Regions from separate parts of the Neorhizobium sp. NCHU2750 genome, predicted to be linked through region 1. Evidence: predicted binding sites of a transcription regulator. Region 1 holds the regulator's gene; each other region holds the start of a gene.
What was found. The regulator PhoB, encoded in region 1, activates phosphate uptake and scavenging genes when phosphate is short. The targets are predictions, from matches to a motif close to TGTCATNNANCTGTCAT.
Positions count from the first base shown of each region.

Region 2: the regulator PhoB is predicted to act here: its motif matches at 1,512-1,528, upstream of NCHU2750_RS11300 (esterase-like activity of phytase family protein).
Region 3: the regulator PhoB is predicted to act here: its motif matches at 2,379-2,395, upstream of NCHU2750_RS13825 (YdcH family protein).

Region 1 is NZ_CP030827.1:102,353-107,294, reverse strand. It holds gene NCHU2750_RS00525 (aspartate aminotransferase family protein) at 1-870, opposite strand, end outside; gene NCHU2750_RS30270 (hypothetical protein) at 900-1,043, shown strand; gene NCHU2750_RS00520 (GcrA family cell cycle regulator) at 1,277-1,810, shown strand; gene NCHU2750_RS00515 (PACE efflux transporter) at 2,018-2,452, shown strand; gene phoB (phosphate regulon transcriptional regulator PhoB) at 2,534-3,217, opposite strand; gene phoU (phosphate signaling complex protein PhoU) at 3,261-3,974, opposite strand; gene pstB (phosphate ABC transporter ATP-binding protein PstB) at 4,053-4,847, opposite strand; gene pstA (phosphate ABC transporter permease PstA) at 4,856-4,942, opposite strand, start outside.
Region 2 is NZ_CP030827.1:2,331,526-2,336,467, forward strand. It holds gene NCHU2750_RS11295 (putative DNA modification/repair radical SAM protein) at 1-160, opposite strand, end outside; gene NCHU2750_RS11300 (esterase-like activity of phytase family protein) at 278-1,378, opposite strand; gene greA (transcription elongation factor GreA) at 1,697-2,173, shown strand; gene NCHU2750_RS11310 (glycosyltransferase family 4 protein) at 2,179-3,270, shown strand; gene NCHU2750_RS11315 (glycosyltransferase family 92 protein) at 3,274-4,194, opposite strand; gene NCHU2750_RS11320 (glycosyl transferase) at 4,231-4,942, opposite strand, start outside.
Region 3 is NZ_CP030827.1:2,815,533-2,820,474, reverse strand. It holds gene NCHU2750_RS13850 (tetratricopeptide repeat protein) at 1-95, opposite strand, end outside; gene ykgO (type B 50S ribosomal protein L36) at 186-311, opposite strand; gene NCHU2750_RS13840 (5-(carboxyamino)imidazole ribonucleotide synthase) at 441-1,520, opposite strand; gene purE (5-(carboxyamino)imidazole ribonucleotide mutase) at 1,517-2,011, opposite strand; gene NCHU2750_RS13830 (YdcH family protein) at 2,023-2,226, opposite strand; gene NCHU2750_RS13825 (YdcH family protein) at 2,455-2,631, shown strand; gene NCHU2750_RS13820 (thiamine phosphate synthase) at 3,016-3,669, shown strand; gene NCHU2750_RS13815 (tetratricopeptide repeat protein) at 3,678-4,763, shown strand; gene NCHU2750_RS13810 (hypothetical protein) at 4,795-4,942, opposite strand, start outside.

The DNA.
Region 1 (4,942 bases):
GATATCGAGGACCGCATTGCCGCAGGCCATGGCCAGCGGATTGCCGCCATAGGTGGTGCCATGAATGCCGGGCTTCATGCCGGATGCGGCTTCGGCCGTGGCAAGGCAGGCGCCGAACGGGAAGCCGCCGCCGATGCCCTTGGCGATCGCCATGATATCGGGTGTAACGCCTGCCCATTCGTGGGCAAACAGCTTGCCGGTACGGCCGACGCCGGTCTGTACCTCGTCGAGAATGAGCAGCAGGCCCTTTTCGTCGCAGATACGGCGCAGTTCCCGCATGAATTCCTTCGGAACCGGGCGAACACCGCCTTCGCCCTGGATCGGCTCGATCAGCAGGGCGCCGGTGTTCTCGTTGATCGCCGCATTCAGCGCATCGAGGTCGCCGAAAGGCACCTGATCGAAGCCTTCGGCCTTCGGGCCGAAACCTTCCATGTATTTTTCCTGGCCGCCGGCGGCGATCGTCGCGATGGTCCGGCCGTGGAAGGCACCTTCGAAGGTGATGATGTGGAACTTTTCCGGATGGCCCTTGGAGAAATGATAGCGACGGGCCGTCTTGATGGCGCATTCCAGCGCTTCGGCGCCCGAATTGGTGAAGAAGACCTTGTCGGCGAAGGTGGCTTCCGTCAGCCTGCGGGCAAGACGCTCCTGCTCGGGGATTTCGTAGAGGTTCGACAGATGCCAGACCTTCTCGGCCTGCGACTTCAGCGCGGCGACGAGGTGAGGGTTGGCATGGCCGCAGGAGGTGACCGCAACGCCGGCGCCGAAATCGAGATATCGCTCGCCGCTTTCCGTCACCAGCCATACACCCTCGCCGCGCTCGAAGCGCAGGGGGGCCCGGGCAAACGTGTCGAAAAGCGCAGATTCAGCCATGGCGACAATCACTCCTAAGGCGTCCAGCAATGGACATTCCAGAAAATCAAAATGCCGCCCACGGGGCGGCGGCGGCACTATCACCATTCACCTGGGGAAAGTCAACAAAAGTCATGAAAACACGGCAATTTGAGTGCCATTTCAGCCGAAATTTCGGTCGGCCGAAGCTGTGACAAAAATGACTCTCTCAGAAAGCAAGTTGGGGAAAACCCGGAAAACGATTCGCGGCGATTCCGGGGACTCTTGTCACGGAGTCCGCCGACCTCTAGGTTAATGATCAATTACTAGACTGCATGCGGCGGAACTAGTCACCAAAAGCATAGATGTAGTGCGTGTTGCGGAATGTCTTCCGCGGCAATGGTGAGGGATTCTGCATGCCACCAACGTTCAAAGGCGGAGAACGGGCATGAACTGGACGGACGAGCGCGTCGAGAAACTCAAGAGGCTATGGGCCGAAGGCCTGAGCGCCAGCCAGATCGCGGCGCAGCTTGGTGGCGTCAGCCGCAATGCCGTCATCGGCAAGGTCCACCGCCTCAACCTGCCGGGTCGCGCAAAGGCCGGCGGCACCGTTCCGACCAACCGCGCTCCCAAGCGCCCTGCAGCTGCCGCTCCCCGGGCTCCGAGCTTTGCTGGTCGCGCGCCCACCCGCACGATTGCTCGCCCGGTCGGTGCTACGGCACTCAAGGAAGAGGTCGAGTTCGAGGCATCGCAGGAACTGGTCTATCGCCCGGCTTCCAACGTCGTCGTTCCGATCTCCCGCAAGCTTGCCCTGACCGAACTGACCGAACGCACCTGCAAGTGGCCGGTCGGCGATCCGCTGACCGACGAATTCCACTTCTGCGGCTGCGAGTCCCCGGACTCCTCGCCCTATTGCAACTATCATGCAAAGCTCGCCTATCAGCCGGTCCACGACCGCCGCAAGGCTGCAACACGCTCCTGATCCAAGGCTGGATCTTCTGGAAAAAGCGGGCTCGAAGCCCGCTTTTTTGTTTGCCGCAATCGGGCGAGCGACCTGCGACACCGCGGCGCCAGAGAAAACTTGCGGACAGGCTTTCAAACCACTATCTGATGTGCCGTGAGGACGGCCTCCCCCAGAACGGGTATCAATCGCCGGGACGACCCGGCAGAGCCCATGGGGTTTGCAGACATGCGCAGCACAAGCGATCATATTCGCCACGCCATCAGTTTCGAAATCATCGGACTTGCGATCTTCACGCCGCTGGCGGCATTCGTGTTCGGCCTGCCGGTCAGCCATATTGGTGTCGTCGGCATCGTCTCGGCCACGGTGGCGACGGGCTGGAACTATCTCTACAATCTCGGCTTCGACCAGTTGATGCAGAAATTTCGCGGCGGCACGCAGAAAAGCGTGTGGCTGCGGGTCGCGCATTCGGTGCTGTTCGAGCTTGGCCTGCTGATCGTGCTGATGCCGTTCATCGCCTGGTATCTCGGCGTCGGCCTCCTCCAGGCACTGGTGATGGATATATCTTTCGCGCTGTTTTACCTGGTCTATGCCTTCTTCTTCAATCTGGCCTATGACAGGCTATTCCCCCTGCCCGAATGGCGAGAGCAGGCCAGAGCCTGAAGGTTACGACAGAAACGAAAACAGCCCGAGGTGAGTGATCACGCTCGGGCCGGGATTTCACACGTTGCGATCGACGTCCGATCAAGACTCCATCGAATAGCCCGCGCCGCGAACGGTGCGGATGACATCCTGCATGTTGGAAAAGTTGAGCGCCTTGCGCAGGCGGCCGACATGGACGTCGACGGTGCGTTCGTCGACGTAGATGTCATGGCCCCAGACGCCATCGAGAAGCTGCGAGCGGGAAAAGACGCGGCCGGGCGAAGTCATCAGGAATTCCAGAAGGCGGAATTCCGTCGGCCCGAGACGGACTTCACGGCTCTTGCGATGAACGCGGTGCGTTTCGCGATCGAGCTCAATGTCTCCGCAGCGCAAGACGCTGGAGAGAACTTCGGGCTTGGCGCGGCGCAGCATCGCCTTGACGCGAGCCATCAGCTCCGGCGTCGAGAATGGCTTGACGACGTAATCGTCGGCACCGGTGGCCAATCCGCGAACACGTTCGCTCTCCTCGCCGCGTGCCGTCAGCATGATGACGGGAAGGCGCTCGGTTTCGGGCCGCATGCGTAGACGCCGGCAAAGCTCGATACCCGACACGCCGGGAAGCATCCAGTCGAGGATAAGAAGGTCAGGCGCACGTTCCTGCAGCCTGATCTCGGCTTCATCCCCTCTCAAGATCGTCTCGACCTCGTAGCCCTCGGCTTCGAGATTATAGCGGAGGAGGACGCTCAGCGCTTCCTCGTCTTCCACGACAGCAATTCTTGGCTGCATGCTCAATTCGCTCCGTCACATCAGCCCACCGAGCCCAAAGGGCTCAGTTGGCGAGAGCACCGACCGTGTTCGACGTATCGTCCTTCGGACGTTCGCCTTCCGGCTGGGCACCAGTCGTAATGTAGTAGATGGTTTCTGCGATATTGGTCGCGTGGTCCCCGATGCGCTCGATGTTCTTGGCGCAGAACAGCAGATGCGTGCAGGTGGTGATGTTGCGCGGATCTTCCATCATGTAGGTCAGAAGCTCGCGGAACAGCGACGTGTACATTGCGTCGATCTCTTCGTCGCGCAGGCGGATGGCTTCGGCCTTCTCCGCCGAACGGCTGGCATAGACGTCCAGCACTTCCTTGAGCTGGACGAGCGCCAGATCGGACAGATGCTCGATGCCGCGGGCGAGCTTGCGCGGTACGCCGGTGCCCTGCACCGCGATGACGCGCTTGGCGGTGTTCTTGCCGAGATCGCCGACGCGCTCCAGATCGGCTGCGATGCGCAGTGTGCCGACGATTTCGCGCAGGTCTGCCGCAACCGGCTGGCGGCGGGCAATGGTGCTGATCGCCTTGTCCTGGATCTCGCGTTCGCCGTGGTCGAGGATCACGTCGTCGGAGATTACCTTCTGCGCCAGCGAAGAGTCCGAATTGACCAGGGCACGCACGGCATCGCCGCACATCTGCTCGGCCAGGCCGCCCATTTCGGAGATGCGGCGGGTCAGGTATTGCAGTTCTTCATCGAAAGCCGATAGCGTGTGGGTCGAAGCCATCTTCGGGTCCTTCCGGAAACAATATTCACGAAAATCGTGCGACTGGGTCGCAGGGTTTTGGGCCTGAAACGAAACCGATCAGCCGAAGCGGCCGGTGACGTAATCCTGGGTGCGCTTCTCACGCGGAGAGGTGAAGATCTTCGCCGTCTCGTCGAATTCGATCAGCTCGCCGAGATACATGAAGGCGGTCTGGCGCGAGACGCGGGCAGCCTGCTGCATGTTGTGGGTGACGATGACGATCGTGTATTCGGCGCGCAGTTCGTCGATCAGTTCCTCGATCTTTGCGGTCGAGAGCGGGTCGAGAGCCGATGCCGGCTCGTCGAGCAGGATGATCTCCGGCTTGACGGCAACGGTACGGGCGATGCAGAGGCGCTGCTGCTGACCACCGGAAAGGCTTGTGCCGCTGGCATTCAGCTTGTCCTTGACTTCATTCCACAGGGCCGCACGGCGCAGTGCCGCCTCGACGCGCTCGTCCATCTCTGCCTTGGAGACCTGTTCATAGAGACGGACGCCGAAGGCGATGTTCTCGTAGATCGACATGGGGAACGGCGTCGGCTTCTGGAACACCATACCAACCTTGGTGCGCAGCAGGTTGAGGTCCTGGTTGCGGTCGAGAATGTTCTTGCCGTCGACCAGAACTTCGCCGTCGGCGCGCTGCTTCGGGTAAAGTTCGTAGATGCGGTTCAACACACGCAGCAGGGTCGACTTGCCACAGCCCGACGGACCGATGAAGGCGGTGACGCTGCGCTCGGGCAGGACCATCGAGATGTCCTTCAGGGCCTTCGATTCACCGTAGTAGAAGTTGAGATTCTTGATCTCGATCTTGGCGCGGTCGGAGACATTCTGCGGAGCAACTTTTTCCAAGGAAACCATTTCGGTCATTATCCTTCTTTACGTCCGGTGAGGCTGCGGGCGATGATGCTCAGCGACAGAACCGTGAGGGTGATGATGAGGGCACCGGTCCAGGC
Region 2 (4,942 bases), 2.1 Mb from region 1:
CGTCCGGCGCATAGGCATGACAGATCCCCGACCCCTCGGTCGAGCCGAGCCCGCCGCTTTTCGACGAATCCCGCTTCACCGTCCCGCTCGAGGCGCAGGAGGCGTCATATTTCGCGGCATCCGAAAGGATCGCCAATCGTTGTTTCAGCGACTTCTTCATGGCTTTGTTCACTATATGTTCCGACAAGCCCAGTCAAGAACCGGAGTGAACATGTACGCTGGCGTACAAAAGCGGATCGCGACGGCGATGGCCGCGATCCGCAACAACACAGGCGTGTCAGTGCGTTGCCGGCATGTCGACGGCAAACAGTGTGAACTTGGTCGCCTGTTCCGGACTGAAATTGTTGTCGGAGGCAAGCAGCATCGTCTGGCGCCCATCGACGACGGGGCCGAAGGCGATCGATTCGATATTGTCGATCTTCAGGCCGTCATCGCCATCGACAAGCGAGAACCACAAGGACTTCGCCATCGGCTTGACGTCGTCGATCGAGATCGCATCGCGGCCGTTGACGTCGGTCGCACCGGCCGGATCGACCAGATAGAAGCGGATATTGAAGCCGTGGCCTTCGGTGAAATTGCGCTCGATGACGACGAAACGCCCGTCCTTCAGCGCCATCAGCGCCGAGGCGCCATTGTCGGCCCAGCCGCCGGCCTTGACCGGTGCCGCCGGGATCTTGTCGGTCAGGTAGACATATTGCGCCTTGGGCGTCAGCGTCTTCGTGTCGAGTACGAGAAGGCGCGAGGCACTGCCCTTGTCGAGCGTCGCCTTGCCGCCGTCCTGCGCCAGCGCGTTCTCGTCCAGCGCATAGAGCGTCGAGCCGTCGGGGCCGAGGTCGAGGCCTTCGAAACCGAGGTTTTCGATGACGCCATGGGTCTTTTCCGCGTTCACGGCAAAGGCTTCCGGCAGCTCGATGGATTTCGTGTTCGTGCCGTCGAGATCGGAGACATAAAGCGACGGCCTGCTCTTCTCGTCACGCTCGGATGTCCAGAAGATCCGCTGATTGGCGCTGTCGAGCGCAATGCCTTCCGGATCGGCGCCCTTGAGGCCGAAATGCCGGCCGCCGGGCGCCATCAACTCCTTCATCTGGCCGATATCGAGCTTGGCGATCCTGTTCTTCTGGACGGTCATGCCGATGCGATAGAAGCGCACCGGGCCGAATTCGGCGCGGTCGTCCGAGATCGCCAGGAAATTGCCGGCGGAAGCATCATAGGAAAGGTCGGAAAGGCCGCCGACCTGCACACCGTCGATGGAAAGCGCGGTGGGAAACGTCACCTCGTCGAGAAAGACCGGCTTGGGAAGCCCGTTAGAAAGATCGTCGGCAAGTGCAGGAGCGGCAGAAAGAAGCAGGATCGAAACAAGTTTGACGGAAAGGCGCATCGGGAAATCCTCGTTTGCGAAAACGTTCCCTGCCCTATCGTCGGCCTTTGACAGTCTGATGAAACACGCCGCCGAACGCCATCCGGTCACGGATCTGACATCTCTTCACATTGGGGTGCATTGACAAACGGCTTGTCGTCAATTCATCATAAATTGCGTGGAGGAACGTTGCGATTTCGATTTTCTTGGCTTTAGCCGTCGAAATTCTGCTATGTTGACCTACATTTTGACGCTGCGATGGTTCCGAAGTTCACGCTCCGGAACCTGTTTCTTTTTGTGTCCGCGGTAACCGCGGACACACCCCTGAAGGACAAGGAAATGGTTGATAAGGTACCGATGACGCAAAAGGGCTTTGCCCAGCTGCAGGAAGAACTGCGCTGGAGGCAGCAGGAAGAGCGTCCCCGTATCATCGAAGCGATTGCGGAAGCGCGCGCCCATGGCGACCTTTCGGAAAACGCCGAATATCACGCCGCCAAGGAGGCGCAGAGCCATAACGAAGGCCGAATCACCGAGCTGGAAGACCTGACCGCCCGCGCGGAAGTTATCGATCTGTCCAAGATGTCCGGCTCGACGGTGAAGTTCGGCGCCACGGTCAAGCTCGTCGATGAAGATACCGACGAGGAAAAGACCTATCAGATCGTCGGCGACCAGGAAGCCGACGTGAAGGCAGGCCGCATCTCGATCTCCTCGCCGATCGCCCGTGCGCTGATCGGCAAGGAAGCCGGTGATTCGATCGAAGTCGTCGCACCCGGCGGCTCCAAGGGCTACGAGATCCTCTCCATTTCCTGGGGCTGATTGCCGTGGCCCAAGGCCCGAAAAGCACTGAAGACAGCAGCGAGAGCGCCGTCGTCGACATCGCCGATGTCGACGTCATCGCACCGAACTTCAAGCGGCGGCTGTCGGGTGTCACCTCGACGATCATCCAGCTCGTTCCGGTCCAGCGCGCCCTGGGTTACAGGGTGGCGGCACTTGGGCCGGGACTGCCGGAAGAGATCCCGCATATCCGCTTTCGCGATCTTTTCCGCCTGTGGCGAGCACCGCGCGGCAGGAAGAACCGTGTCTGGCATGCCCGCCGCAATGTCGAGATGCTGCCGGCGATCCTGATGCGCGACGTCCTGCGCATGCCGCTGAAGATCGTCTTCACCTCGGCCTCGCAGCGCAGGCATACCGGCTGGACGAAATGGCTGATCTCGAAGATGGACGCGGTCATCGCCACCAGCGGCCGCACCGCCACCTATCTGACGGTCAAGAACACCGTCGTCATGCACGGCATCGACACGCGGCGTTTTTCGCCGCCTGAAGACAAGGCTGTCGCACGCCTCGCGCTCGGCCTTGATCCGGCACCGAAATTCGTCGGCTGCTTCGGCCGCGTGCGCCACCAGAAGGGCACCGACCTCTTCGTCGATGCGATGATCGCGCTTCTCGCCACAAGGCCGGGCTGGAACGCCATCGTCGCCGGCCGCGCCACCGGTCCGCATATCGAATTCGAAAAACAGCTGATCGAGAAAGTGAAAAAGTCCGGCCTTGCCGACCGCATCCTGTTCGTCGGCGAACACACCAATATCAACGACTGGTACCGTACGCTCGATCTCTTCGTCGCTCCGCAGCGCTGGGAAGGGTTTGGCCTGACCCCGCTCGAGGCCATGGCGACCGCCGTTCCCGTCGTTGCCACCGATGTCGGCGCCTTTCCCGAACTGGTCGTCACCGGCGAGGACGAAACCGGCAGCGTCATTCCGGCCAACCTCGACGCAATGATCGCTGCCACGGCGGAGTTCATGGACGACGACGCCCGCCGCAATGAGGCCGGCGCCTGTGCCCTCCGCCACGCGTCGATGAATTTCAGCATTGAAGGCGAAGTGCGCCGCCTCGGCGCCGTCTACGACAGGCTTTGACGCCTATTCGCCGGAAAGCCTGATCCCGGTGCGATCGAGGAACTGCACCATCGACAAGTCCTCGATCTGGTCGCATTCGATGTTGCGGACCGCCGTCATCACCCGCTCCTCATACTGGCGCCGCGTGGCGGGCGAGACGGGACCGCGGGAGAGCTTCGCCTTCAGCTCTTCCTCCGACTTGCTGTAATAATGATTGAGCTGCAGATTTTCAGCTGAGTAGAACGAGGGCATTCTGCGCTTCTTGCGCGTCGCCCTTGTTCCTGCGTCATTGGCTGAGATCTCGCCAAAGCGCGCCGTGCCGAACAGGTGGACGCTCACCTGGTTGACCGCGCAGGGATCGACCACGCATTTGAAATTCGTCGTCGCCTTTTTGGAGCAGATCGGCTCGCGCCCCCGCAGCGTGAAATTGCGCAGGATCGATCCCGATGGCTTGGTCTTGTGGCCGCTGGTGGCAAACATGTGCCAGGGCAGCGAGATGTTCGGGAACCCCTCGACGCTGGCAAGCGCCTCCTCGACCGTATTGCCCGTCTTCGGCAGCAGGAATTCGTCGACATCGATGAACGCCATCCAGCGATAATCGGCGCCGTAATTCAGGATCGCATGGGCGTAGCCAAGCACCTGCGCATTGATCGGCTTTTCCATCGCCACGTCGGTCATGCCGATCACCCAGGGGGCGATCGTGAGTTCTTCCGGCGGCAGAATGGAGCGCAGGATGGCGATACTGTCATCCACCGAGCCGTTGTCATAGATGTAGAAATGCCGGACGCCGACGGCCCGATGGAAGATCGCCCAGTCGGCGATATAGTCCGCCTCGTCCTTCACCATGGCAACGATCGCCACCCCATGCCGGTCGGGCTTTGCCTCAGGCGGAGTGATCATCAGATGTTTGGAAAACGGCGGCGGCTTCTTGCCGAAAAGATGCATTCTCTGCTCCATCACCGGCAGGCTGTAGCCGCCGGTTCAGGCGGTCTGGAGCGTCATCCGGGGATCGTATTTCAAGTCGAGCTTCGCTAAAGCCGATACCGGCGAGAAATTCAAGAACTCGATGCCCTTTTGTCGGCCGGCCGCCAGCGCGACCTCCACGTGGTCGAGGATACGCCGCTCGGCACCTGCCACGCCCGAAAAGGCGGTCGTGCCGGATTTCTCGTAAAACCGCGGCTCGGCCGCATTGGAAATATCGATGCCGAGAAAGCCGATCCGCCTTGGATTGCAGGCAATTGCAAATTGCAGCGCCGAGATTGCAACCGATCCGGCCTCGAACACGCCCCTGTCCGGATCAAGCGATATGCCAGCCGACTTTGCGGCGTTCAGCACGACGTGATCGCGGCCGGCGACACCTGCGTAGGATTGTCGCACCGCCCCATAGGGCTTCAGGATATTGTCGATCAGGACAATCCTCTTGTCCTTCAGGAAGTCCGCGTTCCGCTCGCAGATCGCCCGCAGTACCGGCACGGAAAACAGGCAGATCGTACCGGCCTTGATCCTTGCCGCCATCCCGTCGAAATGGCGAAAGACGAAGCGCTCATCCTCGACGGCAATCGCCAGCGGCTCTGCAATCGGATTGTCGATGAGATTGAATGCCCCGTTGAGAAGGATGGCGCTGCGCAATGGCAGGCGCGCTAGATCCATCTGCCGGATCGATGGCCCCGAGCCGACGACATGGACCTCCTCA
Region 3 (4,942 bases), 1.6 Mb from region 1:
ACCATAGGCGGCAATGGTTGCGGCGCCTGTGCATGGGCAGCCGACGCCAGTGTCGTCAGGATCAGGAATGGGGTGCCCAAAAGCAAATAGCGCATCCGGATAAGCTAATCCGGATGCGCTAAAGGTCAAAGCAGAATTGTCGCTCTATCGACAATTTGATTGCCGGCCGAAGCCGGCAGTCGCAATCAGCCCTGGCGAGCCTTGAAGCGCGGGTTCTGCTTGTTGATGATGTAAATGCGGCCCTTACGGCGAACCAGACGGTTGTCGCGGTGACGAGCCTTCAGCGCCTTAAGCGAGTTCTTGATCTTCATTGTACTGGTCCAGCAGTCTGTGGGCTCAAAGAGCCGCTTGTCTCTAACAATCGAAAGCGCGCCGCCTAGTCCTTAAGATCAAGGGCGCGCCTCAGGTTGGCGTGCAGATAACCCGAGGCTTTGTCCATGTCAACCTTGTGACGAGGTTTTCCGGCCTTTCAGTTCGGTGACATGCCCCATTTTCCGGCCCGGACGGGCTTCCGCCTTGCCGTAAAGATGAACGAGCACGTCCTTCTTCCCGAGCCATTCCGGCACGGCGAGAATGTCGTCGCCGATCAGGTTGGTCATGACGCAATCGGAATGGCGGTCGGGATTGCCGAGCGCAAAGCCTGCAACCGCGCGCATATGCTGCTCGAACTGCGAGACGACACAGGCGGCCTCCGTCCAGTGGCCGGAATTGTGGACGCGCGGGGCGATCTCGTTGGCGATCAGCGTGCCGTCGGCCATGGCGAAGAATTCCATGCCGATGACTCCGACGTAATCAAGTGCGGCCAGCAGCTTCTCGGCGGCCTCGCGGGCCGTCTTCGCGGTAGCAGAGCTGATATTGGCCGGCAGGGTGGAGGTGTCGAGAATGCCGTTGCGATGGACGTTTTCGGCCGGATCGTAGCTTTCGATCGTGCCGTCCTTGGCGCGGGCGGCGATGATCGAAATTTCGCGCTCGAAGGGCACGAAGCTTTCGAGGATAAGGGGCACGGAGCCGAGTGCCTCATAGGCGCCGGCGGGTGAGTCGCTGGCCGAGCGGAAAACGCGCTGGCCCTTGCCGTCATAACCGAGGCGGCGGGTCTTCAGCACGCCCTTGCCGCCGAAATCGGCAAGGGCTGCTTCGAGATCCTGCTGGCTATCGATGGCATGGAAGCGGGCGGTCGCGATGCCGCAGCTGTTGAGGAAACGCTTTTCGACCAGCCGGTCCTGCGCGACTTCGAGCGCCTTGGACGGCGGATAGACCGGCACGCCGCGTTCCAGGGTCTGGGCGGCGGAGACCGGTACGTTCTCGAACTCGTAAGTGACGACATCGCAGCGTTCGGCCAGTTCGGCGAGCGCCTTTATGTCGTCATAGGCTGCGGTGATCTGTTCGTTGGCGACCTGGGCTGCCGGGCAGTCGGCCTGCGGCTCCAGAATGATGGTGCGCAGGTTCAGCCTTGCCGCCGCCATGGCGAGCATGCGGCCGAGCTGGCCGCCGCCGATAATGCCGATCGTCTGCATGCTCATGCTTCATCCATCGGGTATTCGGCGACCGCTGCGCTCTGGCGGGCGCGCCATTCATCGAGCCTGTAGGCGATGTCCTCGTCGGAGAGCGCTAGGACGGCGGCGGCTAGAAGGGCGGCGTTGACCGCGCCGGCGCGGCCGATGGCGAGCGTGCCGACCGGAATGCCGGCCGGCATCTGGACGATCGAGAGCAGGCTGTCCTGGCCGGAGAGTGCCTTGGACTGGACCGGCACGCCGAAGACCGGCAGCGGCGTCATCGAGGCGGCCATGCCTGGCAGGTGAGCGGCGCCACCGGCGCCGGCGATGATGACCTGGAAGCCCTCGTCGCGCGCGCCCTTGGCGAAATTGAACAGGCGCTCGGGCGTGCGGTGTGCTGAAATGATGCGTGCCTCGTAGTCGATCTCGAGCGCATCGAGGGTTTCGGCAGCGTTCTTCATGGTTTCCCAGTCGGACTGGCTTCCCATGATGATGGCGACGGGTGGTGTCTCGGCCATGTCAAACGTTCCTAGGCGATGATGTCGGGCAGGATCTGGTCTTCGAGCTGGCTCATCTTGTCCTTGATGGCGAGCTTCTTCTTCTTCATGCGCTGGACGCGCAGAGCATCGCAGCCAACCTGAACCATGGCGTTGATGGCGGCATCGTAATCTTCATGCTCCTGCCGGAGCTTTGCCAGCGCCAGCCGGATATCCGCCTGTTCCTGATCGGCCATGTCTTTGGTCCCCATAAAGATCCGGGCTTGTGACCCGGCCCGGCTTAATGCGCAAGCTCCTACCATCAAACCGCGTTAACTGGAAGTTAGCTGAAGCCACGAATTTGCCGCGCTCTTGTCACGAAAACACCTTCGACAAACGCGGCCGATCGTGTCACACTCCCGTCGTAAACCTGAAGCTTCGGCCGATGGGATGGCCGGAGCAGGCAATAAGGAAGGACATGCCACATGACCATCCAGGCTCATATAGCATCGCTTGAAAAGAAGCATGGCGCTCTTGAGGAGGAGCTCCAGACGATTCTTTCGTCTCCCTCCACCGATGATCACAAGATTGCTGATCTCAAGCGCCGCAAGCTGCGTATCAAAGACCAAATGCAGCGGCTGAAGGCGACAACGCGCCATTAAGGCCAGCTAGTAGAGCCTGCCGCCGATCTCGATGTTTTGGATGAGATCCACAGGGCGGCCAAAAAACCCAACCTTTTCTGGTCGTGGTTCATGTGGGCCACGGCCAGAATCGTTTCAGGGCCTGGTTTTGCGCGATGCGCACCACTCATATCCCGACTTTTTTATTCTCGAGCCGTTCTGTCTTTGCCGTTACCGAGATCGAGCCCACGCTGCGCAGGACGATCCCACCTGAAGAGAACGATGCGCCAGACGCCTCTGTTGCCGGCCAGCGGTGAGGGGGTGTTGATCCTTCACCCTGTCCGGTCTATCGAATTGGCGCTAAGAAATCGGAGCGGGGGCCTATGGCATTTTCCCGCGCTGCGCTGAGAATGATCGGATAAGAACATGACAGAACCGGAAGACCGCTGCCGCCTCGTGCTGATCGTACCGGATGATGCCGATGCCGATCGTCAGGCAAAGCTGCTTGCCGAGGCACTGTCGGGTGGTGACGTCGCTTCCGTCATGCTGCCGCAATATGATCTCGATGACCAGGCGTTCCAGAAGCGGGCAGAGGTTCTCGTGTCGATCATCCAAGATGCAGGCGCTGCCGCGATCATTTCCGGCGACAGCCGGGTTGCCGGGCGCGCCAAGGCGGATGGCCTCCATCTTGCCGGTTCGCTGGAGGAACTCGGCGAGGCGATCGAGAAGTTTACGCCCAAGCTGATCGTCGGGGCAGGCGGTGCGAGCGAGCGTCATACGGCGCTGGAAATCGGCGAGCTGCGCCCGGACTACATTTTCTTCGGTCGGTTCGACGGCGACATCAAGCCGGAAGCGCATCCGAAGAATGTCGCGCTTGCCGAATGGTGGGCCTCGATGATCGAGATCCCCTGCATCGTGATGGGCGGCAGCGATGCCGAATCGGTGGTGGTTGCGGCTGAGAGCGGTGCAGAATTCGTGGCGCTGCGGACGGCGGTTTTTGCCCACCCGGAAGGCCCTGCTGCAGCCGTTGCGCGCGCCAATGCGCTGCTCGACGAAAAAGCGCCACGGTTTGAGGATTGATGGTTCGCATGCCATCGAACCTTCACCCCTCGTCACGTCCGCTGACGATCGCTGCAGTCCTGTCAATCCTCGCCATGGCGGGGACATCGGCGCATGCGCAGCCGCAATCGAATCGTGCCGTGACACGACCTCTCGAATCGCAGGCCGGCAAGATCGAGCAGGACGAACAGCCGGATGGTATCGTGCCTTCCGGTGGTGTCAGCCTCTACGAGCGCATGGGCGCGACCCTGCCGCCGCTGCCGCCGGAAAAGAAATATACGGGCCCGATCGACGAGGCCTATGGTGCCTATCAGCGCGGGCTCTACGTGACGGCGCTGGCAATGGCGCTTGACCGGGCGCAGAAGGGCGACGCCACGGCCCAGACACTGGTTGCGGAGATGATGACGCGCGGGCTCGGCATTGCGCGCGACGCGAAGTCCGCCGCATTCTGGTACGGGCAGGCGGCGGAACACGGCGACCCGGCGGGAATGTTCGAATACGCGCTTGTGCTGATGCGCGGGCGTGACGTCCCCCAGGACAAGAAGAAGGCCGATGATTACATGCGTCGCGCCGCCGAGGCTGGCAATTCATCGGCCGAATTCAACTGGGCACAGATCCTGATTTCGGAAAATCCCGGAGATAGAGGCCTCGAACTGGCGCTGCCCTTTTACGAGAAATCCGCCGAGCAGGGCGTTGCCGATGCGCAATATGCGGTGTCGCAGCTTTATAGCAGCCTGAAAAGCGTGCCGCCGGAAAAGAAGGCGCAGGCGCGCATGTGGCTGGAGCGTGCCGCCAAGGCCGGCTACGACACGGCACAGCTCGACATGGGCATCTGGTATGTCAATGGTGTCGGCGGCGAGCGGGACTATGACAAGGGTTTCGAGTGGCTGAGGATCGCGGCGCTGCGCGGCAATGTCGTCGCCCAGAACAAGCTCGCCTATCTCTATATCAACGCGCTCGGAACGCGACCCAACCCGGTCGAGGCGGCCAAGTGGTATGTGCTGTCGCGCCGGGCGGGGTTGCAGGATGCCGGTCTCGAGGACTTTTTCCTCGGGATCGAGGACGATCAGCAGAAGCAGGCGATCGACCTGGCCAACAAGTTCCAGCGCAAGTGATTCCAGCGTAAGTGATCGTCTCAATTCACCATCAGGCGGGGTGAGCCGCGGCCAGCGCAAAGAGCGCCTGACGGATGATCAGGCCGTGGCCGATCGTCAAGGCGAAGATCACGGCGAGCCAGATCAAGGCATAGCGACCCTGATGGTTCAGCGCATTGGGATTGATCATCGGTACGATG